4 regions of the Paeniglutamicibacter antarcticus genome follow, and region 4 is predicted to be linked to each of the others. Evidence: riboswitches for the same ligand, from Rfam matches in the RefSeq annotation. Region 4 holds a riboswitch; each other region holds the start of a gene.

Region 1 (3,454 bases), on a different contig from region 4:
TTCTCGTAGTAGTCCCCTCCGGCAAAGTCCGGGTCCAAACGGATGACCGCGGTTTGAGCCTGCGCGAAAGCGATTTGCTCGGCCGACGACTCGGCGGTGGCCGCAACCACCACGCAGTTGCGCACCCGCTCGGGAAACTCCACTGCCCACTCAAGGGCCCGTGCCCCACCCAGTGAACCGCCAAGAACGGTGTGCCACACCTTGATGCCCAAGGCATCGGCCAAACGGGATTCAAGACGGACCGAGTCCTTGATGGTGGTGAAGGGGAAACGCGAGCCCCACGCCTTTCCGTTCGGATCCGGGCTGGCCGGGCCCGTGCTTCCGGAGCAGCCGCCAACCATGTTGGCCGCCACCACGAAGTAACGCTCGGTGTCCACGGTCTGGCCCGGACCCACAAAGCCATCCCACCACCCGGCCTCGCTGGAGGCACCCTGGGCAACGTGGCTGTCCCCGGTCAGTGCGTGGGCAACGAAAACCGCATTCGACGCGTCCTTGTTCAACGTGCCCCAGGTTTCGTAACCGAGCACGATCTGCGGAAGCGTGGCACCGGTTTCAAAGGTATAGGCACCGGTGTTCAGGTGCTTCAGGATCCCGTCCGGGGCATAGTCCAACGCCGCAAAGGTTTCCGAGTCATAGAGATCCACGTCGGCCTCCACACTCACCGGGTGGCCTGCAGTTCAGCACCTGCCAACGACGCTACCGCCTCAAATCCGGTTTTCAGGTCGTCGATGATGTCCGCAACGTTTTCAATGCCCACGCTCAAGCGCACCAGTCCGGGGGAAACACCGGCGGCGATCTGCTCCGCGTCGGTGAGCTGGGAATGCGTGGTGGAAGCCGGGTGGATCACCAGGGAACGGACGTCCCCGAGGTTGGCTACATGGGAATGCAGCTTCAAGGCATCGACAAAGCCCTGTCCGGCCTCCCTGCCGCCGGAAATCTCAAAGGAGACAATCGCTCCGGTGCCCTTGGGCCCATACTTGCGTCCGCGCTCGAACCAGGGGCTTGAGGGGTGGCCTGCATAGATGATGCGCTGCACCTGCGGCTGGGTTTCAAGCCACTGGGCCACTTGCACGGCGTTGGACACGTGGCGTTCCATGCGCAGCGATAACGTCTCAAGGCCCTGGGCGATCAGGAAGGCGTTGAAGGGGGATACGGCCGATCCAAGGTCACGCAGCAACTGCACACGTGCCTTGAGCACATAGGCAAGGTTGGCTCCGAGCGCTCCGTTGACCCCAAGGTCCCGCGCGTAGACCAGGCCGTTGTAGGACTCGTCTGGGGTGTTGAAGCCGGGGAACCTCTCCGGGTCGGCGGCGAAGTCGAAGTTGCCCGAGTCCACGATGACACCTGCCATCGCGGTGCCGTGTCCGCCGAGATACTTGGTGGCGGAGTGCACGACGATGTCCGCACCCCACTCGATCGGACGGATCAGGTACGGGGTGGCGAGGGTGTTGTCGACGATCAAGGGGACACCGGCCTCGTGGGCGATCTCAGAGACGGCCCGGATGTCGAGCACATCCTGGCGCGGGTTGGAAACCACTTCGCCGAAGAATGCCTTCGTGTTTGGCTTGACCGCGGCGCGCCATCCCTCAAGGTCATCGGGCTCCGAGACGAAGGTGACTTCGATGCCCAGTTTGCGCAATGAGTGCTTCAGCAGGTTCTGGGTGCCGCCGTAGAGGCTGGGGCTTGCCACGATATGGTCGCCGGCTTCGGCGATGTTCAGGATCGAGAAAGTGGTGGCCGCCTGTCCCGAGGCCAGCAGGAGTGCTCCAACGCCACCTTCGAGGCTGGCGACGCGCTTCTCCACTGCATCTTGGGTCGGGTTGCCGAGGCGGGTATAGATGGGTTCGAGCTCGGTCAGGGCGAACCGCGCAGCTGCACTTTCCGCGCTCGGGAACACGAAGGCCGTGGTCTGGTAGATCGGCAGGGCGCGTGCACCAGTTGTCGGGTCGGGCTCCTGCCCTGCGTGGATCTGACGTGTTTCGAATGACCAGTTATCTTGGCTCATTGCTTCCCCCTCAAGGATTCAGGGGTATGCCCATTGCCGGCTCCGTCATGGAGTCGTTTATGTGCTGGTGCATTCCCGCGCTTGTCCTACGTCTTCTTGACGCAGGGCCTGGTCTTCACCCGGGGCACCCCACCGCGGTGGAGGGTTGCCGTTCAGCAAGCCGGGGCTTTTTACTGAAACTCATGACCTTGTCAATAAGTCTGGCCCACGACACCATGAGTCCGCAAGCACATCTCAAATTGTGACCAGCCGACTGTGTCCCCCGCGCCCTGAAGGCGATTTCCCGACGGCGCTTAAATGCAAGTTAGGTCCACCTAAGTCGAGAGCAAGGTCACAAAGTGCCATGATTGACACATGATGAGGTTGGACCATGTTTCTTATGCTTGTGGACCCGACGGTCTCGCGGCAACTGCCGCCCGGATCGGCGAGGCCCTTGGACTCGAATCTGTAAAGGGCGGTGTACACCCACGTTTTGGTACGCGCAATGTCATCTTCCCGCTGAAGAATCGTCAGTATCTGGAAGTTGTCGAAGTCTTGAATCACCCGTCCTCCGACAAGGCGCCGTTTGGGCAGGCCGTTCGCGCCCGCTCCGAACTCGGCGGCGGTTGGATGGGCTGGTGCGTTGCCGTTGACGACTTGGCTCCGGCTGAGGAACGTCTGGGCAGGGGTTCCGTTCCGGGAAACCGAAAGTTCCCCGACGGACAGGAACTCACTTGGCGCCAGATAGGCATCAATGGCTTGATCGCCGATCCGCAGGTTCCGTATCTGCTGCGCTGGGATGAGGGAACCGAAGACCTTCACCCGTCAAAGGCCTTGGACCCGGTAGGCAAGATCTCTTCGATCAGCATTGCCGGATCCAGCGAACGCGTCGCAGACTGGCTCGGACAGCCCGAGCAGCTACCGGTAGGGGACGTAGATGTGGATTGGCAGGCACCCCACGGGATACCTGGAATCCTCTCGGTCACCTTTGAAACACCCAAGGGTGCAATCACGCTCTAACGATACAGCGCGACGAGCCACCAGCACTGTGGACCCCATTGAATCTTTTCGGTGGGGTCCACAGTGCTTAAGTTCTGGTTTTGCCGGAGCCGGGCGCATCCGGGCGGGAGGCCTGTTGCACTTCGGTTTTCAGGATCTCGAAGTGCCGCACTATCAGCGAACCGATGAGCAGGAACAGGCCGCCGATGAACAAGACCTGCTGCAACAAGTTGCCCGCCCCCGGGATCGCATCCTCAACCGGCAGCGTTGCCTCGTAATACCAGCCCCACTGCGCACCGATGACCAACCGGTGTCCCACTCCAACCAGGGCCATCACCGCACCGAGGACAAGCATCGTTTTGGAGCCCATGAGCTTGGGCATGGTCGTCCTCGCTTTCTTCGGGTTTGGGAGCGAATCTGCTCATCAGCCGAACGGCCGCAGGGTCCCGCACCCGGAATCGCTGGCTAGTC
Region 2 (3,454 bases), on a different contig from region 4:
GGGAGGGTGGCCCAGGTCGTGGGCGGCCGCGGCGGCCTGCACCACCACCGGGTCGCAACCGCCCAACTCCGCGACGAGCTTGCGGGTGGGTTCGTCGGCATTGCGAAGGCCGATGGCGATGGAGCGGGCGACCGCGGAGACCTTCAGCGAGTGGGTGAGCCTGTTGTGCACCACGGTGCCGGCGCCCGCCTGGGGGATCACCTGGGTCACCGCCGAGAGCCGGGAGAAATAGGGGGAGAAGCGGATGCGTTCGATGTCGATGCGGAACTCGTCTTCACCGGGCCGCGAATCCTCTGTGACTGCCCGGGCGCGTCCGCCGTCTTGGTGCGTCGTGTTCCTGATATCCATGATGCGCACCAGCCTAGTGGAGACCAGGGTGCACCGACCGGCCGACGCGTTGACCGAGCCGGACGCCGATGCCTGCCGTGTGGCTGCCCAAGTGATCAGTAGAGCTTGTTTGCACCGCCGTCGGCCATGAGCGTCTGGCCGGTCATGTACCTGGAGTCATCGGAGAGCAGGAATGCGACGATCGGCGCGACATCTTCCTCGGGATCACCGAAGCGGCCCAACGGGACCTTGGCCAGCGAGTCCTGGTACATCTGTGGGTATGCCTCGCTCCAGGCCTTGACCCCGGGGGTCAGCGCCATCGGGGAGACGACGTTGACGCGGATGTCGTCCTTGGCCCATTCGTTGGCGGTGACCCGGGACAGCCCGCGAATCGCCTCCTTGGCCGAAGCGTACGCGGCCTGTGTCTCCTGGCCGACCATGGCCGATCCGGAACCGAAGTTCACCACGGCGCCACCGTTGCGGGCCAACAGCGGGTAGGCAGCGGCCATGAACTGGCGGGTGGCACGGAAACCGGTGTTGAAGGAAAGCTCCCACTGGTCCTCGGTGAGGTCGTTGAACATCGCCTGAGCCGAGGCATGGGCGTTGTTGACCAGGCCGTCGAGCCCGCCAAACCTCTCACTTGCCAGTTCGACGGCCGTTTCGGCAACCGTCCTGTCACTGACATCCCCGAGCAGGAACTGCACGTTTGAACCCAGTTCGCCCTCGAGCGCTTCGCCGGCTTTGCCGTTGACGTCAACGGCTACGACCTTGGCCCCGCGGGCCACCAGCACACGGGAAATCGCGCCCCCGATCCCCGAGGCCCCGCCGGTGACGATTACTACCTTGTTGCCAAGCTGCATGTTGGTTCCTCTTCCCATCGAAGGAGATTGGCGGATCCGCAAGAGCGAACCGCCCATTCATACAATCACGCCTTGATGGGCAAAGGCTGCACGCCGCAAAAGGACCGTAAACAGATGCGCAGCCACTGCGATGCACGAACCGTCGGCGGGCGTGTCCCGGGGAAGGGGCGTCGCAAAGGCTTCACGAAGAACCGTGAGCGTAACGCTCAACAGGCAAATCCTTTGTGGATACGGTGTTCCGGCCTGGTTGGCGAACTTAACAATGTGACCTGCGCGGGGTGCATGCATGACGGAAAACAGTCACATGAAGTGTTTTTGCACTTCGTGACGGGTGGACGGCAAAGAGCCTTGCAGGAGCCCTCGGGTCTGGAACAAGATGAATGCATCAACCATCAAGAGCGGCTGAGAGATCTGGCTCGTTGACGCCGCAGCAACCATCATCCGATGGACTTCCCGTTGAGGGACCGTCCATCGACGAGGGTGCTAAGGCCAGAAGCGATGGAGCCGCTTCGGCGTTCACTCACCATCGTCGCAGGACACCCGTACCGGCGTCCTGGGGCTTTTGAGGTGATCCCTGGTGCCTCCCTCGTATCGACGAGGAGATATATACATGAGCACTGCATCGAGCGCAGCACCGCCGTCACTGTCCTACGAGCTGTACCCACCGGTGAACCGCGACGCCGCCGAAAGCGTCTTTAGCACCATCGCTGCACTGGAAACGACTGATCCCGATTATGTGTCGGTGACCTACTCGGGCTCACCGGCACGCCGCAACGCCTCGCTGGAACTGATCGAACACCTCATCCGAAACACCCGGCTGCGTCCGCTGGCCCACCTGACCTGTGTCGGGGAGAGCCGCGATTCGCTGCAGAACCTCATCCGCCATTTCGTCTCACTCGGGGTGCGCGGGGTGCTGGCACTGCGTGGGGACCTGCCTGCGGACCCCGGGCAATGGTGCGGGGAGTTCCCTTTCGCCCGCTACCTCATCGAGCTGATCCGCGAGGTCGAGGCGGACCACACTGCCGCATTGGCCGGCGGCCGGCTCGGTGTGGGTGTTGCCGCCTATCCCATGAGGCACCCCGAATCCCCGTCCTTTGAACACGATGTGGAAGTACTGCTGGCCAAGGAACGCTCCGGGGCCAACTATGCGATCACCCAGGTGTACTTCCAAGCCGGCGAATACACCAACCTTGTTCAAGCCTCGCGCAGGGCTGGGGTCAGCATCCCGATCATTCCAGGGGTCATCCCGTTGAACTCCCTGCCGCGGCTGAACCGGCTCTCAAAGATGACCGGGGTGGCGCCGGATCCGATTCTGGCCCACGCACTGGAAACCGCCGGCTCGGATGCCGAACGTCACCGCATCGGCGTGGACGCCGCCGTCAACCTGGCCCGCAGGGCCTTTGGAGACGGGGCAGCCGGCGTGCACCTTTACACCTTCAACGACCACCGCGGTTCGCTCGATGTGATCGAGCACCTCGAGCTGCCGCGCACCCGTTCAGATCTCACCAATACCTGGGCCATCCGCGCCGCGGTCTGACCCAGCGCCGTCTTTCCATCTTTCAGCACGCCAAAAACAGGAGAAAAAACATGCCGAAACCAACTTTTCCCGCCGTATCCATCCTCGGATACCCGCGCATCGGGCCGAACCGCGAACTCAAGAAGGCCCTCGAATCGCATTGGGCTCAGCGCACCGACGAGGCCGCGCTGCATGCTGCGGCTCGCGAGCTGCAGAACTCCGACCTCGCAAAGCTCACCGAGCTCGGGCTCGACCCCACCGACGCCTCGCTTCCCGGGGACTTCGCCTACTATGACCAGGTCCTCGATGCCACGGTCGCGCTCTCGGCGCTGCCTACCCGCTTTGCCGACCTGGCCGAGACAAACGGCACCATCGACACGGCGGCCTCTTTCATCCTGGCCCGCGGCGACGAGTCCCGCGCCCCGTTGGAAATGACCAAGTGGTTCGATACCAACTACCACTACCTGGTTCCGGAAATCGGCGAAACCAGCCCCATCAAGGCCAACGCACTCCCGCTGGTCGAATCCTTCAAGTCCCATGCGGCGAAGGGCCACACCATCCGCCCGGTCCTGGTCGGACCGATCAGCTACTTGCTGCTTGCCAAGGCCGAGGACCGGGCTGCGGTGGGCTTCGACCCGCTGGACCGCATCGATGAGGTCGTTGACGCCTACGCACAGATCCTGGTGTCCCTTGCGGCCGCGGGTGCACCCTGGGTACAGCTCGACGAACCCGCACTGGTCACTGACCGCGG
Region 3 (3,454 bases), on a different contig from region 4:
GCGCGGCTGGCGGAATTTCGTCTCCCCGATCGTCCCGCACGGGAAACTCGAGGTGCACATCAACGGTGAACGGTTTTTCGTGGAGGCCGACCGCGGGGGAGTGCTCGACGTCAAAGTTGCTGCCACGCTGGAACCTGGCTGGCACCACATCACCCTGCACACCGAGGGAAGCCCCGCTGCCACCTCGCCGGTGTTGATCGTCGACGGGGCTGCCGGATTCGGAGTGGTCTCGGACGTGGATGACACCATCGTGGTCACCGCCCTGCCCCGCCCGCTGCTGGCGGCATGGAACTCCTTCGTGCTTTCCGAACATGCCCGGTTGGCAACCCCCGGGATGCCGGTGATGATGGAGCGGCTGATGCGCGACAAGCCAGGTGCTCCTACCTTCTACCTGTCCACCGGTGCCTGGAACGTCGCCCAGACGCTGACTCGCTTCCTCTCGCGCAACCTGTATCCCCAGGGGCCGCTGCTGTTGACCGACTGGGGCCCCACCGATCGCGGCTGGTTCCGTTCGGGAATGCAGCACAAGGCAGACCAGCTGCGTCGGCTGGCTGTGGAGTTCCCGGACATGAAGTGGCTGCTGATCGGTGACGACGGCCAGCACGACCCCTACCTCTACGCCGAATTCGCCAGGCGTTTCCCGGAACACGTCGAGGCCATCGTGATCCGCCAGCTAACACCTTCCGAGGCGGTGCTCGCCGGCGGGCGCAGCCAGGGGCTGCTGAACTCCACCCCCGGCGTGCCATGGGTCTACGAGCCGGATGGGGCACGCATCGCTGAAAAGCTGGAGTCCCTGGCCATCATTAGTTCCGACGGCGCGCAAGGAACGATGTAGGTGAGCGATGCGAAGATCCGCGTCAACGTCCCCATGCGCTGGGGCGACATGGACGCATACGGCCACATCAACAACGTGAACCTGGTCCGGATGATGGAAGAAGCGCGCATTGCCGGTTTTGGGGTGCCCGGAGGCACCGGCAAGCCAGGCACCGAACCGCTGGTCGACCTGTTTTCCACGGTTCCTGAAAACACGCAGATACTGGTGGTCGAGCACCGGGTCCGGTACTTGAAGCCGTTGGATTACCGCAATATACCGGCCTGCGTGGATTTGTGGATCAGCACCATCAAGGCCGCAAGCTTTGATATCTGCTACGAGTTCCACGATCCGGTGGACGGCGGGGTGCGCGTGCGAGCCGCCACCACCCTGGCGTTCTTCTCCGTTGGCACCCAGCGGTTGCTGCGCCTGGATGCCGCGAGCAGGCAAGCCTTGGGGCGCTACTCCGCCGATCCGATCTTCCGCTAGGACAGCTGCAGGTCGGCGGTTAACGCCTCGAAGTCCCGGGCCAGCGACTCGTTGCGTTCGAAGCGGCAGGGGGACAGCGGCTCGGTGGTGAACGAGAAATACCGCAGGCCGGCGCCCAGCGAAGGATCCGCCGGCAGTGCGATCGCGCCGTTGAGGAAATTCACCCGGCCCACCGAACCTCCGGACCCGGGTCTTGGCGCAATGCGCAAAAGCCGATGGACGGCGCCGATGTCGTGGGTATGGATACGTTGGTGCGCACCGGCCGCAAAGACATGAAGCGTGAGCTCCAAATTGAAGGTCCGCATGACCTCGATGTCGGCCGGGGCCCACAACGTGGGACGGGTCATCAGTCTCCTGAGGGCACCGGGGTGGGTGTGGTGGCCGCGGTGGTAGGACGTGCAGGGTTCAGCTGTCAGTGGCTGGTTGCGCAATGGGGGGCGCCTTTCGTGTGCTCTTGTCCCCAGGCAGCGGCTGCTGCCAAGGACCGCTTCGTCATCCGAACCACCCGTGAAGCATGGGGTTGGTGTGCGTCCCGGGTCGGAGCCCTGGGCTGGTACGCATCTCGTGAAGCTGTTTTCATCCTAGCAAAACCCGTACGACGATTTAGGCTGAAGGCATGAGACTGATCTTGATCCGCCACGGCCAGACCGCCTCGAACCTGGCCCAGGCACTTGATACCGCAGCCCCGGGGGCCCCGCTGGATGAAACAGGGCTGGCCCAGGCCGAAGCCTTGGTGGAACGGTTGGGCACCGAGGGCGATGACGTCGATGCGGTGTATTCCTCGACTTTGCTGCGCGCCAAGATGACGGCCGCTCCGCTGGCCCGCTCCCGGGGCCTGGACGTGGCCGAGCACGCCGGGCTGACCGAGATCTCCGCCGGGGAACTGGAAATGCGCAACGACCCCGACGCCCAGCTTGCCTACCGCGATGTATTCGTGCGGTGGTTATCGGGAGACCTGGAGGCCAAGATCCCGGGCGGGGAGGACGGTCGCAGCGCACTGGAACGCTTTGACGCGGTCATCGAAGGTGCCAGGGCGGAGGGTGCGGGAAAGCTGGTGGTGGTCAGCCACGCCGCGATGCTGGTGACCTGGCTTGCGACCCGGAGCATCAACTTCGATTCGACATTGCTCTCACCGCTGCCACTGGCCAACACCGGCGTGGTCACACTGGAGACGGCGGCGGGTTCCAATTGGAGGCTTCGCCGCTGGCAGGACAGGCACCTGGACTAGGAATGATTCCCATAAACGGAATCACCGCCCTCGCTGCTGTGGAACGCGACGAGGGCGGCATTGCTAAATCCCGGGTGAAGTCAGTCCTCGAAGCTCAGCTTCGGGGGAGTGACCCGGAATCCTCTGGTTCGAACAGCCAAAAAAATGGTGCCCAGGGCGAACCAGGTCAGACCTACGCCCAAGCTGGTTCCAGAAAGCGAAGTCCACAGCCAAATGGTCAACGCAAAGCCAACCAGCGGCATCAGAAGATAAATGATTATTGAGCGAGGCCCGCGTGCCTCGGCATCGATGAAGAAGTTCTTGATGACGGAGAGGTTCACCATCGAGAATGCCACGAGCGCTCCGAAGCTGACCACAGAGGCAGCAAGCTCCAGGCTGGCGAAGAGGCATGTCAGTGATACCAAAGAGACCGCCAACGTTGCGTATACCGGGGTTGCGAAACGGTGGTTGAGCATACCCAGACGTCATGGTAATAGTCCATCTCGGCCCATGGAGTAGAGGATTCGGGTCACACTGGCCTGAGAAGCCATAGCCGAGCCGAAGGCTCCCACGACGTAGACCGCCACAAAGATCGCTGTGAGCGCTACCCCGCCGACCCCCGCCATGAGTTCGACGCCTGCGGCATCTGAGTCTGTGAACGTGGTGTGATCAGGATGAACGAGGGCTCCGGCCCAACCTACGATGATGAAGATCGTTCCACCGGCCAGCGTGGTAAGCACGATTGATGCTGGGATCGACTTACTCGGATTTTTGGCATCCTCCGACAATGTTGAAATTGCGTCGAAGCCTAGAAACGAGAGAGACAGGATGGCAGCACCCGAGAAGATTGGACCGAGACCGTCGACACCAAATGAGAAAGGTGCCAGCAGGCTTGGTGCATCGGTGCTAAATACTTGATTGAGCACCAGAGCTACGAAGATGCCGAT
Region 4 (3,454 bases):
TGCGGCGAACTACCGGTTCTCCAACGCGCTTCTCAGCTAGGCCGCGGACGCTCAGATGAAATCTTGGGAGTGGTCACACCATGGTGTGTCCACTCCCAAGGCCTTTCATGCGGCAAGGCTGACCACCAGGTTGATGGTGGTGGCCAGGATGCCGGTGCCGAAAAGAAATGCCAGCAAACTGTGACGCAGGACCGCCGAACGCATCTCGCGCGTGGTGATGGAGGTGTCCGAGACCTGGTAGGTCATGCCCACGCTGAAGGCCATGTAAGCGATGTCGGTGTACTGCGGCGGCTCGTCCTGGTTGAAATCGATCCCCCCTGGTGCACCGGCGTAGTAGATCCTGGCGTAACGCAGCGTGTAAAGGGTATGGACCATCAACCACGACATTGCGGTGCAGGTCAAAGCCAACAGGGCCAGGGGCAACCTGGCCGATGCGCTCAGGTTGCTGCCGCTGGCCATCACCAACGCCACTGCGGCCAGCGACCCGATGGCGGCCAGGATGATCAACAGGTCGGTTACCTGCACCCCCGGGTCTTCTTCCTGGGCGTCGTCGCAAGTGCGTGCGTGACCCATCGATGCAATGGTCAGCCAAACCGATGCGTTGTAGATCAGTGCCGCCGCTGTCCATCCAACGGCCGGCGCGTAGTTCCACTGGCCCAGGACCCCGGCTAATCCGGCGGCGGTGATTCCGCCGACGAGCATTCCCAGCAAGCGCATCCTTCGATGCCTTGCACGCCGTGTGCGTGTGCCTTTCATGAGGTGATCTTGCCACGTTCCGTAACTGGACGCTGGTTTCGGATTATGGTTCACACCTCGGTTGGCACACGTGCAGCGGCGGTGTTCCGAGCGAATCCGGACGCAGCGCCAAAGCCCTGCAGATGGACCCGCCGAGATTGGCGTCATGCAGCGTTGTCAGCTTGCAAGCCTCTGGCGATCAGCCCGAATCCGAACAAGGACCGGATTATCAACATGACCAGCCCATGACGCAAGAATGATTACGTTGACGCTTCACAGTCCGACTTGTAAAGATTTATGACATGAATACGCCTCACAATCGACGCTATGCGTCGGTTTGTTTCACGGAAGCGACCTTTCGGTTGGTCATATCGAAGAATCTGCAACAGACTTGAATGGTTCGACAGTGGCGCAAGGCTACACCCGAACACACCATCCAGAGCGGCTGAGAGACCTGGCTCGTTGACGCCGCAGCAACCACCCCCGTCATTGGGGACCGGTGCTACCGCCAGGACCGATGGAGATAGCCAAACTCTGCGCCGGTCCACTACGAACCGTCATGCCCATGACGGTAAGCGGACGACCAGCCATGTGGCGGCATTCCTCGGGTTAACCGAGAGGGAACACCATGGGCAACACCAACCCACCTGCGAAGCGACGTCGCAACGCCGGTACCGGCGTCAAGGTCCTGACGATGCTCGCCGCGGCAACGCTCGCGCTCAGTGCATGCGGATCGGGGACACAAGACGCCGGCAATGCAGCACCGAACAGTCCCATCGGCAATGAGCCGGTGCAGGGCGGAGCCTTCGTTTTTGCGGAGGTGACTCCCATCAGCAACTGGCAGACACAGGCCGCACGCTTCTATGAGAAAGCGAACGTACTCAACAGCCTTCTTGACCGCCTGACGTATTTCGATGCCGAATCGGGCAAGCTCGTGGGCTGGATAGCCTCCGACTTCACCGCCAACAAGGACCAGACCGAATTCACCTTCACGATTCGTGACGGGGTCAGCTTCTCCGATGGCACCGCCCTTAATGCCCAGGCTGTCAAGAAGAACCTGGATGCCTTGGGGCTTGGGGTCAAGGCCGCCCAGATCGCACCGAACGTGGACTTTGGTGCCTACAAATCCGCAGAGGTCATCGGGAAGAACCAGGTCAAGGTGACGCTCAAGGCGCCCGACGCTAACTTCCTGCGTGCCACCTCCTCCGTAACAGCCGGTCTTGTCTCCCCTGACACACTCAAGCTCGACAACGCTGGACAGTCTGCGATCGCCAAGATCATCGGATCCGGGCCCTTCGTATTCGAATCCGAAAAGACCGATGAGGAAGTCACCTTCGCCAAGCGCGAGGACTACAAGTGGGCACCGGAGAGCGCGGCGAACCAGGGAGCCGCATACCTGGACTCTCTTGTGGTGAAGTACCTGCCCGAGGTTGCCCATCGTGCTGGAGCGGTACAGAACAGGCCAGGTCGACCTGGTGCGCGGGCTGCAGCCGGTCGATGAGCAGGCGCTCAAGAGCAGCGGGGACAATGTGTTGCCAGCCCAAGGCGTTGATTTGACGACCAACATGGCCGCGGTGCGCATCGGCAGCGGCAAGCTTACCGATGCCAAAGTCCGCCAGGCGCTCCAAGCAGGCATCGATCGGCAGTCCATCAAGGACACCGTCCTCTCCGAGAGCTATGTCGTGGCAGATTCGGTGCTGAACCACGCAGCGCCCGGTTTCATCGACCTTTCCGCGGACCTGGCCTACGAGCCGGAAAAATCCAAGTCGCTCCTCGATGAAGCCGGCTGGGTTGTTGGTGCCGACGGCGTGCGCGAAAAGGATGGCAAGAAGCTGGAGGTCACAGTGACCAGCTCCAACAACTCGGTGGTCATCAAGCCGGCATTCGAGCTCATCGAACAACAGTGGCGTGAAATTGGTGTCAAGCTCATCAACCGTGCCTCGGACAACACGTTCCTTGCCACCGCAATGATCGACCCCAACATCGAGTTCTTCGGAACCCGCCAATTCGCATACGGGGGACTTGGACCGGTCTTCGGTCCCGAGAACAACACCCAGACCCTCAACGCCGACACCGAGCTCAACGCCCTGTTTGCCAAGGAACGCGCAGCGACCAGCGAAGCGGAGCACAACGAACTCATCGCCGAGGAACAGCGCCAGCTCGTCAGTGAGAAGGCACTGGCCTTGGTCCTTTGGGACGAGGTCCAGGTCTACGGCGGCAATTCAGACGCCCACGTCGAGTTCACCTCCGGAACCGCCCCGATCTTCCAGGGCGCCTGGAAGACCGGAAAGTAGCTGACCCATGGCCGCATACATCGCCCGCCGCATCGGACAAGCCTTGCTGGTCATTTGGCTTGCCTACACATTGGTCTTCCTGGCCGTGCAGTTGCTTCCAAATGACCCCGTAACGATTTTCCTGTCGGCTGATGCCGCGGCCGACCCAGCAACCATCGCAGCGATGAAGGCCCAGTATGGATACGACCAGCCACTTTTGGTGCAGTACGCCAGCCAGCTGGCGGGTCTCTTTCGCGGAGACTTCGGCTATTCCCTGGCCTCGGGCCAGCCCGTCGCCGAGCGCATCGGTGCCGTGGTCGGTTCGACGCTATTGCTGGCAACAAGCGCCTTTGCCACGGCTGTGGTGTTTGCCGTTGTGCTGGTCGCTTCGGCCACGTTGGCTCGTCGGACGTGGTTGAAGCGGTTCATCGTCAACTTGCCGCCTC

The links. Region 4 has a riboswitch for S-adenosylmethionine ahead of ABEA12_RS01630 (ABC transporter substrate-binding protein). Riboswitches for the same ligand answer to the same signal wherever they lie in the genome.
Region 1: it holds a riboswitch for S-adenosylmethionine, as region 4 does, so the genes downstream of both, ABEA12_RS08475 (bifunctional o-acetylhomoserine/o-acetylserine sulfhydrylase) here and ABEA12_RS01630 (ABC transporter substrate-binding protein) in region 4, are expected to answer to the same signal.
Region 2: it holds a riboswitch for S-adenosylmethionine, as region 4 does, so the genes downstream of both, ABEA12_RS10910 (methylenetetrahydrofolate reductase) here and ABEA12_RS01630 (ABC transporter substrate-binding protein) in region 4, are expected to answer to the same signal.
Region 3: it holds a riboswitch for S-adenosylmethionine, as region 4 does, so the genes downstream of both, ABEA12_RS01375 (hypothetical protein) here and ABEA12_RS01630 (ABC transporter substrate-binding protein) in region 4, are expected to answer to the same signal.

Annotation. Positions count from the first base shown of each region.
Region 1 is NZ_BAABLK010000027.1:138,271-141,724, reverse strand. Features, by position in the region: gene metX (homoserine O-acetyltransferase MetX) at 1-644, opposite strand, end outside; gene ABEA12_RS08475 (bifunctional o-acetylhomoserine/o-acetylserine sulfhydrylase) at 659-2,005, opposite strand; SAM riboswitch class IV at 2,078-2,193, opposite strand; gene ABEA12_RS08470 (VOC family protein) at 2,360-3,004, shown strand; gene ABEA12_RS08465 (hypothetical protein) at 3,072-3,365, opposite strand; gene ABEA12_RS08460 (hypothetical protein) at 3,449-3,454, opposite strand, start outside.
Region 2 is NZ_BAABLK010000033.1:8,291-11,744, forward strand. Features, by position in the region: gene ABEA12_RS10900 (deoxyguanosinetriphosphate triphosphohydrolase family protein) at 1-348, opposite strand, end outside; gene ABEA12_RS10905 (SDR family NAD(P)-dependent oxidoreductase) at 444-1,187, opposite strand; SAM riboswitch class I at 1,574-1,692, shown strand; gene ABEA12_RS10910 (methylenetetrahydrofolate reductase) at 1,798-2,724, shown strand; gene metE (5-methyltetrahydropteroyltriglutamate--homocysteine S-methyltransferase) at 2,775-3,454, shown strand, end outside.
Region 3 is NZ_BAABLK010000005.1:92,025-95,478, reverse strand. Features, by position in the region: gene ABEA12_RS01385 (App1 family protein phosphatidate phosphatase) at 1-835, shown strand, start outside; gene ABEA12_RS01380 (acyl-CoA thioesterase) at 836-1,300, shown strand; gene ABEA12_RS01375 (hypothetical protein) at 1,297-1,647, opposite strand; SAM riboswitch class IV at 1,746-1,870, opposite strand; gene ABEA12_RS01370 (histidine phosphatase family protein) at 1,917-2,528, shown strand; gene ABEA12_RS01365 (APC family permease) at 2,609-2,983, opposite strand; gene ABEA12_RS01360 (APC family permease) at 2,993-3,454, opposite strand, start outside.
Region 4 is NZ_BAABLK010000006.1:29,757-33,210, reverse strand. Features, by position in the region: gene ABEA12_RS01640 (LLM class flavin-dependent oxidoreductase) at 1-40, shown strand, start outside; gene ABEA12_RS01635 (DUF1345 domain-containing protein) at 106-717, opposite strand; SAM riboswitch class I at 1,165-1,259, shown strand; gene ABEA12_RS01630 (ABC transporter substrate-binding protein) at 1,364-2,236, shown strand; gene ABEA12_RS01625 (ABC transporter substrate-binding protein) at 2,175-3,029, shown strand; gene ABEA12_RS01620 (ABC transporter permease) at 3,037-3,454, shown strand, end outside.